DNA from 3 places in the Pseudoalteromonas mucoides genome. Region 1 is predicted to be linked to each of the others. Evidence: predicted binding sites of a transcription regulator. Region 1 holds the regulator's gene; each other region holds the start of a gene.
The links. Region 1 encodes ArgR, which controls arginine synthesis, uptake and breakdown. Its sites were predicted from a motif close to ANTGAATANNTATTCANT; they were not measured.
Positions count from the first base shown of each region.

Region 1 (3,290 bases):
AGGCTATATTAACAGCGTTACGAGAAACAAACGCATTAGAATTTACTATGAATAAAGCAGATGAAGAAGCCGATAAAGCCATAGCTTGTTTATCTGTGTTAGCTGATTCACCTTATAAAGAAGCGTTAGTTAGCCTAGCCCGTATTGCGGTTGACCGAAACCACTAAAAACACGTATTACAATATATAACACTTCGAGCATAAAAAAAGCCTGCAAAAGCAGGCTTTTTTATTACCACCAACTACTTGGCAGTAATAACAAGATTATGCATTGATGAAATCAACACCCTCTTGAATGTCTTTTTTCAGTGTATCTAACATGTCGTTTTTAGCTTGTTGCTCAAACGCACTTAGCTCACCATAAGAAAGAATTTCTTCTACGCCGTTTTTACCTAAACGTACAGGGTGTGCAAAGTATTCTGCATCACCATCTTCAATAGCTACGTAAGCGTAATCTACAACGTCTTCACCTTGTAAGCCCTTAACTAGAGACATGCAAAAACGAGCTGCTGCAGCACCCATTGATAATGTAGCTGAACCGCCACCTGCTTTAGCATTTACTACTTCAGTACCTGCATTTTGGATACGTGGAGTAAGAGCAGCAACTTCTTCATCAGTGAAAGTAACACCTTCAACTTGAGAAAGTAGAGGTAGAATAGTTGTGCCTGAGTGGCCACCAATTACTGGTACTTTTACAGTTGCAACATCAACACCTTTAAGCTCAGCAACAAATGCTTCTGAACGAATTACGTCAAGCGTTGTAATACCGAAAACACGGTTTGCATCATAAGTACCCGCTTTTTTGAATACTTCCGCAACGATTGGCACAGTGCCGTTTACAGGGTTAGTGATGATACCTACTAATGCTTTAGGGCAGTTAGCAACAATACCTTCAGCTAATGTTTTGATGATTCCAGCATTTACGTTGAATAAATCAGCACGATCCATACCTGGCTTACGCGGCATACCAGCAGGGATAAGTACAATATCACAACCAGTTAACGCTTGATCTAATGCGTCAGCACCAAAACCTGCAACTTTAACATCTGTTGGGATGTGAGAAAGGTCAACAGCAACACCAGGAACAACTGGCGCAACGTCATATAGTGATAACTCAGAGCCAGCTGGTAAACCTGTTTTTAATAATAAAGACAACGCTTGACCGATACCGCCTGCAGCACCTAATACAGCAACTTTCATGGGAATTCTCCGTAATTTAAGGTAGAAAATATTTGTGGCACTAAGATAAAGAAATTAGCGCCTAAAAACAAATTTATCCTGCTTATTTTGCATATAATTTCGACCATAGTTGTAAATAAACTGTTCTATCGACAAAAGTATACCTCAAACAGCGACTTATTAGCTCTATTCACTAATAAAAACAACTACTGCATAAATATTCATTTTTGTGTAGAATTTAGGACATCAAACAACAAAGCAGAAAAATGACATGCAACCACAAGATAAGCAAGAAGCGTTAGTTAAAGCCTTTAAATCACTTTTAAAAGAAGAAAACTTTGGTTCTCAAGGCGAAATTGTTGATGCCTTAAAAGAGCAAGGCTTTGATAATATAAGCCAAAGTAAAGTCTCACGCATGTTAAGTAAGTTTGGTGCAGTACGAACCCGTAACGCAAAACAAGAAATGGTTTACTGCTTGCCTGCAGAAATGGGTGTACCCACAGCAAAAAGCCCGCTACGCCAGCTGGTTATTGATATTATGCATAACGAAATGATGATCATCATTCGTACCAGCCCAGGTGCCGCCCAATTAATTGCTCGTTTGCTCGACTCTTTAGGTAAAGCCGATGGCGTGTTAGGCACCATTGCTGGCGACGATACAATATTTATTGCACCAGCAAAAATATCTGAAATAGATATCACACTAGAGCGTGTACGCATCTTATTCGATACCGTTTAAAGTTGTTTTAAAAAGTTAATTGATGGGGCGAAAAAAGCAGAGCCCATATCGGCTTGCGTAAAGTCGAGCCAATGGTCGTAGCAATCGCCCTGCCCTAACCTACTTTTTAATACTGTTTCAAATGCATCGCCTTGCGCTGCACAGCTAATCGATAAAACTCCTTGCTCATAAACATCACCATAAGGCATGCTTTGGCTTAACAATAAAGCCTGACCGTGCTCATCTTTGAGCTCAGTACGTACCGCATGGCTAGTATCAACGCTAGGCTCTAATAAGTTATTATCTAACCGAGTACGACCCATTATTTGTTCTTGCTCATTGAGCGATAAATGCTGCCAAACACTTAGGTCATGTTTATAACGTTGAACATGGATATAACTGCCTTGATCTTCAAAATGCCCAGGGTTACTTACCAACGCCGTAACACGCTTTTGTCGGCCATGGGGAGTATTTCCACCTAAAATAAAGCCATTGAAATCGCGACCATCTAAAAACCGAAAATTACGCACTTGTTCAACTAATTCAACATCAGGAGCGAACAACTGCAGTATTTGTAACGCAAAAAGGTGGTTTACATCTTCTCGATCAGAACGTATTTGTACAAACAAATCAAAAGGTTGAGCCCCCATCACATGATCGTTATGAGTAATATTAGGAAAGCTTTGAAGTTGACTTGGAATAAATTCAGGTAATATATGCGGCCAGTACTGTGCACCTACAGCAACAAAACTAGATAGCATTGATTCTGAAAATTGATCGGCAAACTCATCCTGAATAGCACTAACTCGCTTTAATTTTTTGCGTAGCGACTCATCATGACCATCAAATACATTAAAAAACAAATGCAAACCGTGTAAGTTTGCTTCAGCACAAATCCCTGATTGCGCTTGCGCCATGGAACATCCTTAACTTAAATTGGACACAGCTTTAATTATTTATCAGTAAAAAAATTTACCGTGTGTGGTTTTATTTTTATTGTAACTAGGTCATTTATATCAAATGACTGCGCTAGTTCAGCGGCAACTTCAATCTCTTGCTCATTCACGACTACTTTATAAACATAGCTTGAACCAATAAAACGACGGCTTAGCACCTTAACTGTTTGCTCACATTGCACCGAGGCCGGCGTTAGAGTTAAATGATGCGGGCGAATATATAGCTGTCCACTATCTGTACTATGGTGATGCGCAATAAGCGATTCGACCACTCCGTAGCATGTCGAATATTCAGTCGCCGTTAATACATCTGCATTTAAGTATATGCCCTGACCTAGAAACTCTGCAACCACCTTTGAGTTTGGAGCGTTAAAAAGCTGCTCTGGCGTGCCTTGTTGTGCAATTTTCCCTCGATGCATTACAGCCAACGTATCAGAA
Region 1 is NZ_JBMMUC010000012.1:129,730-133,019, reverse strand. Features, by position in the region: gene ispB (octaprenyl diphosphate synthase) at 1-167, shown strand, start outside; gene mdh (malate dehydrogenase) at 264-1,199, opposite strand; gene argR (transcriptional regulator ArgR) at 1,450-1,917, shown strand; gene AAEU30_RS14245 (Dyp-type peroxidase) at 1,914-2,813, opposite strand; gene AAEU30_RS14240 (ABC transporter ATP-binding protein) at 2,849-3,290, opposite strand, start outside.

Region 2 (3,290 bases), on a different contig from region 1:
TAACGGTAAAATTAGAATACTAGGGCAAGCTTGCTACTTGCCCTTGATCAGGTGAGACGAGTTGATTAACCGTTCACAACTGTAGCAACGGCTTTTTCAAAGCGTGCCATACCTTCACGGATATCTGCTTCTGGTATTACAAGTGAAGGTGTAAAACGCACAACATCAGCACCAGCGACTAACGACATAACACCTTCGTTGATACCGGCAACTAAAAACTCTTTTGCACGTCCTTTGTATTGCTCAGTTACAACAGCGCCGATTAATAAACCTTGACCACGGATTTCTGAAAACACTTTGTATTTATCATTAACAGCCGTTAGTAATTCACGGAATAATGCTTCTTTTGCTTTAACGCCAGCAAGTACCTCTGGCGTGTTAACTGTATCAAATGCAGCTTCACCTACGGCACAAGCCAATGGGTTACCACCATAAGTAGAACCATGAGTACCTACTTTTAAGTGCTTAGCAATTTCAGTCGTCGTTAGCATTGCGCCAATTGGAAAACCACCGCCTAATGCTTTAGCAGACGTTAAAATATCAGGAGTAACACCTAAACCTTGATAAGCGTATAGTTCACCTGTACGGCCTACACCTGTTTGTACTTCATCAAAAATAAGTAGTGCGTTATGTTTAGTACACAGCTCACGAACGCCTTTAGCAAATTCGTCAGTTGGCGAAACAATACCGCCCTCACCTTGTAGAGGCTCCATCATTACAGCACATGTTTTGTCTGAAATTAGTTTTTCAAAAGCAGCTAAATCGTTGTAATCACAATGTACGATGTCACCTGGCTTAGGGCCAAAACCGTCAGAGTAAGCAGCTTGACCACCTACTGTTACAGTAAAGAATGTACGGCCGTGGAAACCTTTATTAAATGCAATGATTTGTGACTTTTCTGCACCAAATTCTTCAAGCGCTAAACGGCGCGCTAATTTAAGCGCCGCTTCATTTGCTTCTGCACCTGAGTTGGCAAAATAAACTTTTTCAGCAAATGTAGCATCAACTAGCTTTTTAGCTAGGCGAAGCGCAGGTTCATTGGTCATTACATTTGATAAATGCCAAATCTTCTCGCCTTGCTCTTTTAATGCATTAACTAATGCAGGATGACAATGGCCTAGACAGTTAACAGCTATACCACCAGCAAAATCGATGTATTCGCGGTCTTGCTGATCCCATACACGTGAGCCTTCGCCACGAACTGGAATAACGCTTGAAGGTGCGTAGTTTGGTACCATTACTTGATCAAATAATTCGCGATTGACTGTCATTTTGTATCCTCTTAATTGTGATATCACAGAGAGTGTGAATAATTGAATGATGGACTGATGCACCATTCCCTTTGGCGTAAATGAGCATAGCTTAAATTGCCCAAAAATACTCTCTGGTTCAATTTTCAGAAGGTCATTATTTCAGAGTTTTGTGCTGTTGTCTCTTAGAAAACTTTCATGCAGGCCTTGTTATTCAAGGCTTTGAGATATTATTTCATAGATAGTGAATAACTATTTACACTATTTTATAACCAAGACTTTCTTGCATAAGTCTGCCTAGTTACTCACTGAGCACACCTTTAGCTCATAAACTAAAGCAGAGTTTTAAACTGACTAATGAATGAATAGTCGCAAAAAAATTAACAAAAAATTTATGAAATAAGGGCGTGTTGACCTTTCAGGGTTAAAATTTGTTCAAACTAGGGGCGATTTAATCGCGGCGCGAGATTAGTAACCTAGTGGGCTCGATAACTGCTCCTGCGTTATTCTACTTACTCACATCCATGTGATAATAAGTAAAAATTGAGCAAAGCTTCCGCGTCCTGCTCACGCCCCTTACCTACATCCATGTAGGTAACAAAGAGTTAATCGCCCCTAGGAAAAACCTGAAGGGCAGCACGTGTTTGGCATTGATGCTGCGTTATCGCCTATTTATGGGGAACAACCACACTACATAGGCTCCGCCTTGCCTAAATACCAAACACACTGCTGCAAATTCAACCTCGAAAGATAAACACGCCCTAGTCAATTTTTATGTGAAAGTTCTGGAAATTGGTTTTTTCTAGCTGGTTTAGTTCCGATTTAGTGAAATTGAAAAACTCAAACCATCGCGCTGTTTCATCACTTTCTACCATTTGGTGCTCAACCAGGGTGAGGTGCTGAGAATAACAGCGAGCCTTTTGTATCACCTCTGTTAAAGGTAATAATGAATCGCCTTTGTCTAGCGGCGTTGTAAGTTGCTGCATAACAAACTTAAAAGGTAAAAAGCGAAACGCCATTTTATCAATCACCTTTTGCGTAACCTTTAAAGAGTGCTCACTTAGCAAAGTGCTTAAAAAAAGCGGATCGGGCTTGAGCTCTAATAAAGCCGTGTGTAAATCTTTTTGCTGTTCTTCACGCGCTAAGCTTACTTTTCGTTGCCATACTAATTCAAAGGTACGCAAATAGAGCCGTACCAAAGCAATCTTACCTACGTCTAATAACATACCTAGGGTAAATGCATGAATTTCGTTTACACCATTTAATTTAGCTAACTCTTGTGCTGCAATAGCACAAGCCATTGAGTTATCGCGCAAGCGACGCTTTAATAGCGGGAATGGCTCAGTGCTATGAGGCATCCAATGGCGTACCGCAAAAGTTGGCACTACAAATTGTAAGTTATCAAGCCCTATATAACGCAGGGCTAAAGACGGATTATCGACTTTAACAGAGGTATGTTTATTGCGCTGAGTTCGGTAGTACGGCAGGTTTACAAAGGTCACAAGTTCACGACCTAGCCAGCTCAAGTCGTTTACTAATGGCTCCAAACGACCTACGGATGCTGATTTAACTGACAGAATATCTAAAATTGCCGGAATATTATCTTCGATGCCAATTGTTTCATGAATAATGGTATCGATATCAGCTAGCTGCTTTTGCATTGCACTTTCTATAACTTGATGCAGCTGCTCACTCGCTTGTGCACGGTATTTATGATGGGCTGTACTGGATTTCTGACGCTTTGTTTGCGCTGCAACTTCCACTTCAAGTAAAGTGCGTTGCTCCATCGCATCACCGTAATCGATATCTAAAGTATGAATGTAACCTATTTGACGCTGCGCAAAACTATGGCCAAGCAACAGATCATGTGCGCGTTGAGCGAGTGCTTTTGCAGTGACTTGTTGGCGCAGTTTGTCTGTCATTAATTAGTATCTTTTATAAGTGTTATTTAAAGAGTAAGTTCTAAGCCTAGAACCGAGTTAAAAAGTTGGCAAGTAATTCAAGCCCTTGTTCGGTTAAAATTGCTTCGGGGTGAAACTG
Region 2 is NZ_JBMMUC010000013.1:151,428-154,717, forward strand. Features, by position in the region: gene AAEU30_RS15155 (aspartate aminotransferase family protein) at 66-1,271, opposite strand; gene AAEU30_RS15160 (HDOD domain-containing protein) at 2,012-3,172, opposite strand; gene AAEU30_RS15165 (anthranilate synthase component II) at 3,219-3,290, opposite strand, start outside.
Region 2: AAEU30_RS15155 (aspartate aminotransferase family protein) is a predicted target of ArgR. The motif match lies at 1,494-1,511, and genes of this name have one in related genera.

Region 3 (3,290 bases), on a different contig from region 1:
CGCGTATTTGCCGATGACGCGCTCATTCAACTATGTTATCCGTTTGAAACCCTCGCAAACCCTAATGTACTTATTGAACAAGCCTATTTACCACTTAGCAAAGCATTTGTTGGCTTAGAGCGCCGTGACACCATTGTTATGGCAGGTAGCTCAATTAACAACTCTGAATGGGTTGGTTGTTGCGGTTATTATACCGGCTCATTTGAAAAGCCATGGCTTGATATCCCCCCTACAGGCCACCAAGTGAGCATGCGTTTTCATGAATTTTATCGCATAAAAAATAACAAAGTAGTTGAAGTACAAGCTATTTGGGATATTCCTGAAGTAATGATGCAAGCCAATGTGTGGCCGCTCTCTGCTAGCTTAGGAAAAGAGTGGCATGTACCAGGCCCTGCCTCTCAAGATGGGTTAATCACAAGCCCATATAATACAGAGCAAGCAGCGCAAAGCTTAAAACTTGTCGGCGATATGTGTGAGCATCTGGGGTTTTATGCAACAGGTGGCATAGCAGCTATGAAGCTAGAACAGTTTTGGCACCCACACTGTAGCTGGTATGGACCAAGTACTATAGGGACCGCACGGGGTATAAAAGGCTTTAGAAACTGGCACCAAATTCCATTTTTGAACGCCCTACCCAACCGTGTAGGCGATGCTAGCAAAGGTTATTTGTTTGCCGATGCAAACTATGTTGGGTTTACCGCATGGCCAGGTATGAGCATGACCATAAGCCACGATGGATGGCTAGGTATTGCACCTGCAAATCAAAACATTACCATGCGAAGCTTAGATTTTTGGCGTACTGAAAACAACCTCATCCGCGAAAATTGGGTATTAATAGATATGCTCGACGTTTACAATCAAATTGGCGTAGACGTACTCGCACGTATGAAAGAGCTTAGCAAAGCGCGCTACTTAAACTTTGCTCCCTAACTGCCCGTAAAATGTAAAAAGCTCTGTAATAACAGAGCTTTTTTAAATATTAACCGTACTATGTCCCTGGGTTTGCAATACTTTGAGTGCGTTTTAAAATATCTAACCCTTGCTGTTTTAGCCAGTAAGGAATATCAATAATAACCCAGTTTTCCACGAGTTTATCCCCTTCACGATGATAAACATCAACTACACGCATATCAGCTGGGGTATTCGCACCAGGTAAGCCTAAAAACCCCCCAATCGCAGTATTAGATAAATTCGGCCAACCAAAAAAGCAGGCAAATTCATCTTCAGCAAAACGGCAAATGTGGCCATTAAACACTTTACCCGTTAACCCTTCTCTAAACGGGTACATGTGCTGTTGTTGGTATCGCTCAATAGTATATGTAGCACCTATGCCGGCAGGGCCATACCACGCCATGTTTTTATCCCATGTTTTTGCTAGTACTTCAGGCGGACACGTATCGATACCACTTATGTTAAGCGCTGTAAGGTTATCAATCATCTGATTCACCAGCGCCATGGTTTTTTTACTTTGCTCATCATTGCTTTTACCTAAGCGTATGCCATCGTGAGTACGCGGGCCTGGGTAAGTAAAGTATTGCCCAGTAGAGAGCGGTAGTGGATTTAAACCAACTTGCAACATTAACCCAATAATATCGACAAAAAAACCTGTTTCAATAATTTGCCCTTCTTTAACGCAGTTAAACTCAGCGTAGCGAATGGTCACCAGCTTATGAGAAGGGGCAATGCCTAGCCAATCGTTATCGAATAAGCCCATAAAGTGACCCATACTCATTACCCACTCGCCGCCATCCGCTTCACTTTGCCCTGCAATAAAAATATCTTCACGGCGTTGCAATGCACTAAAAGATCGAAATAACGGCTGCCAAACTTGTGCAATGACAGCATTAGCATTATTCAGCTCATTAAACGGGTGAACCCCTTTAAAACGGTAATCATCCGTCATGTATTTATTAAATACTAAATTTAAATCAGTACCTTGCGTTTTTTCTAATGCAGCATGGAATTGACGAACTAGCTGCTTATTATTGATTGTTTCTGCCATGATGTTTCCTTGTTGTTTTCGCAGTCAAATTTAAACTCTCAAGCCGCACATAAATATGCATTAGCAAAATGTATTCTATTTAAAGAGTAATTAAAAGCCTGTGAATAATAAGTTATAAATTGGTTTAAAATAATACTAATGACAATTGACTTCGAAGTCAAAGTGATTCATGATGATTCAAAATAAAAAATACAAATAGGCTCTTAAGCCCGTAAAACCTAATCTAACAGGATTAATTATGAATGATTTTGGATTATTGAATTGGAGCATTCTCATCGGGTACATTATTGCTAATCTCATACTAGGATTTGTAATAAGTAAAAAGGTGAGTAGTGCTAATGACTTTTATATTGGCAGAAAAACTACACCATGGTGGGCCATCGGCATATCGGTAGTGGCTACCTATGTAAGTGCCCTTACCTTTTTAGGCGCACCTGCGTGGTCATACAAAGAAGGCCTTTCTGTTATTGCTATTCACTTAAACTACCCACTGGTTATTGTGGCAGTGGTGTGTTTGTTTTTCCCGTTTTTTTATAATGCCGGTGTCGCGTCTATTTACGAGTACCAAGAACGGCGATTTGGAAAAAAAGCTCGTATTTTAATCTCCACAATTTGGCTTATTTCGCAAACAATGGGCTCAGCCGCTGTCCTTTATGCCACATCCTTAGTACTGGCATTTATTGTTGATATAAACGTTATTACGGCGATATTTTTAGTCACTATTATCGCTCTTATTTACACCATGCTAGGTGGCATAACCGCTGTTATTTGGACTGATGTAATTCAGTCGGGCATTTTGTTTATTGGCGCTGGTATTATTATGTATGCGCTAATTACCTCTATGGACGGTTCATTTAGTTCAACACTGACAGAGTTAAAAACAAAAGGTAAGTTAGACCCGCTCAACTTCTCGTTCGACTTTACACAAGTGACCACCGTATGGTCCGGTGTGCTAGCCATGTCGCTGTACCATATTACTGTGTATGGCACTAACCAAATGATGGTACAACGCACGCTTGCAGCTAAAAATATTGGTGATGCCAAAAAGTCGTACCTACTTATGGGCTTCATTGCATTTTTTATTTACCTCTTTTTTATAGTTATGGGTGTGTTGTTTTATAGCTATTACGGTGGACGCACATTTGAAAACGACAATTTAATTATCCTACAGTTTGCAGCCGATTATGGCCTACCAGGATTAATGGGGATTATAGCTGCAGCAGTCATGGCAGCTTCTATGTCGAGCCTTGATTCAGCACTTAATTCGCTTTCGACTATTAGCACCATC
Region 3 is NZ_JBMMUC010000014.1:141,561-144,850, forward strand. Features, by position in the region: gene AAEU30_RS15925 (ester cyclase) at 1-930, shown strand, start outside; gene AAEU30_RS15930 (ester cyclase) at 989-2,002, opposite strand; gene AAEU30_RS15935 (sodium:solute symporter family transporter) at 2,241-3,290, shown strand, end outside.
Region 3: AAEU30_RS15930 (ester cyclase) is a predicted target of ArgR. The motif match lies at 2,102-2,119, and genes of this name have one in related genera.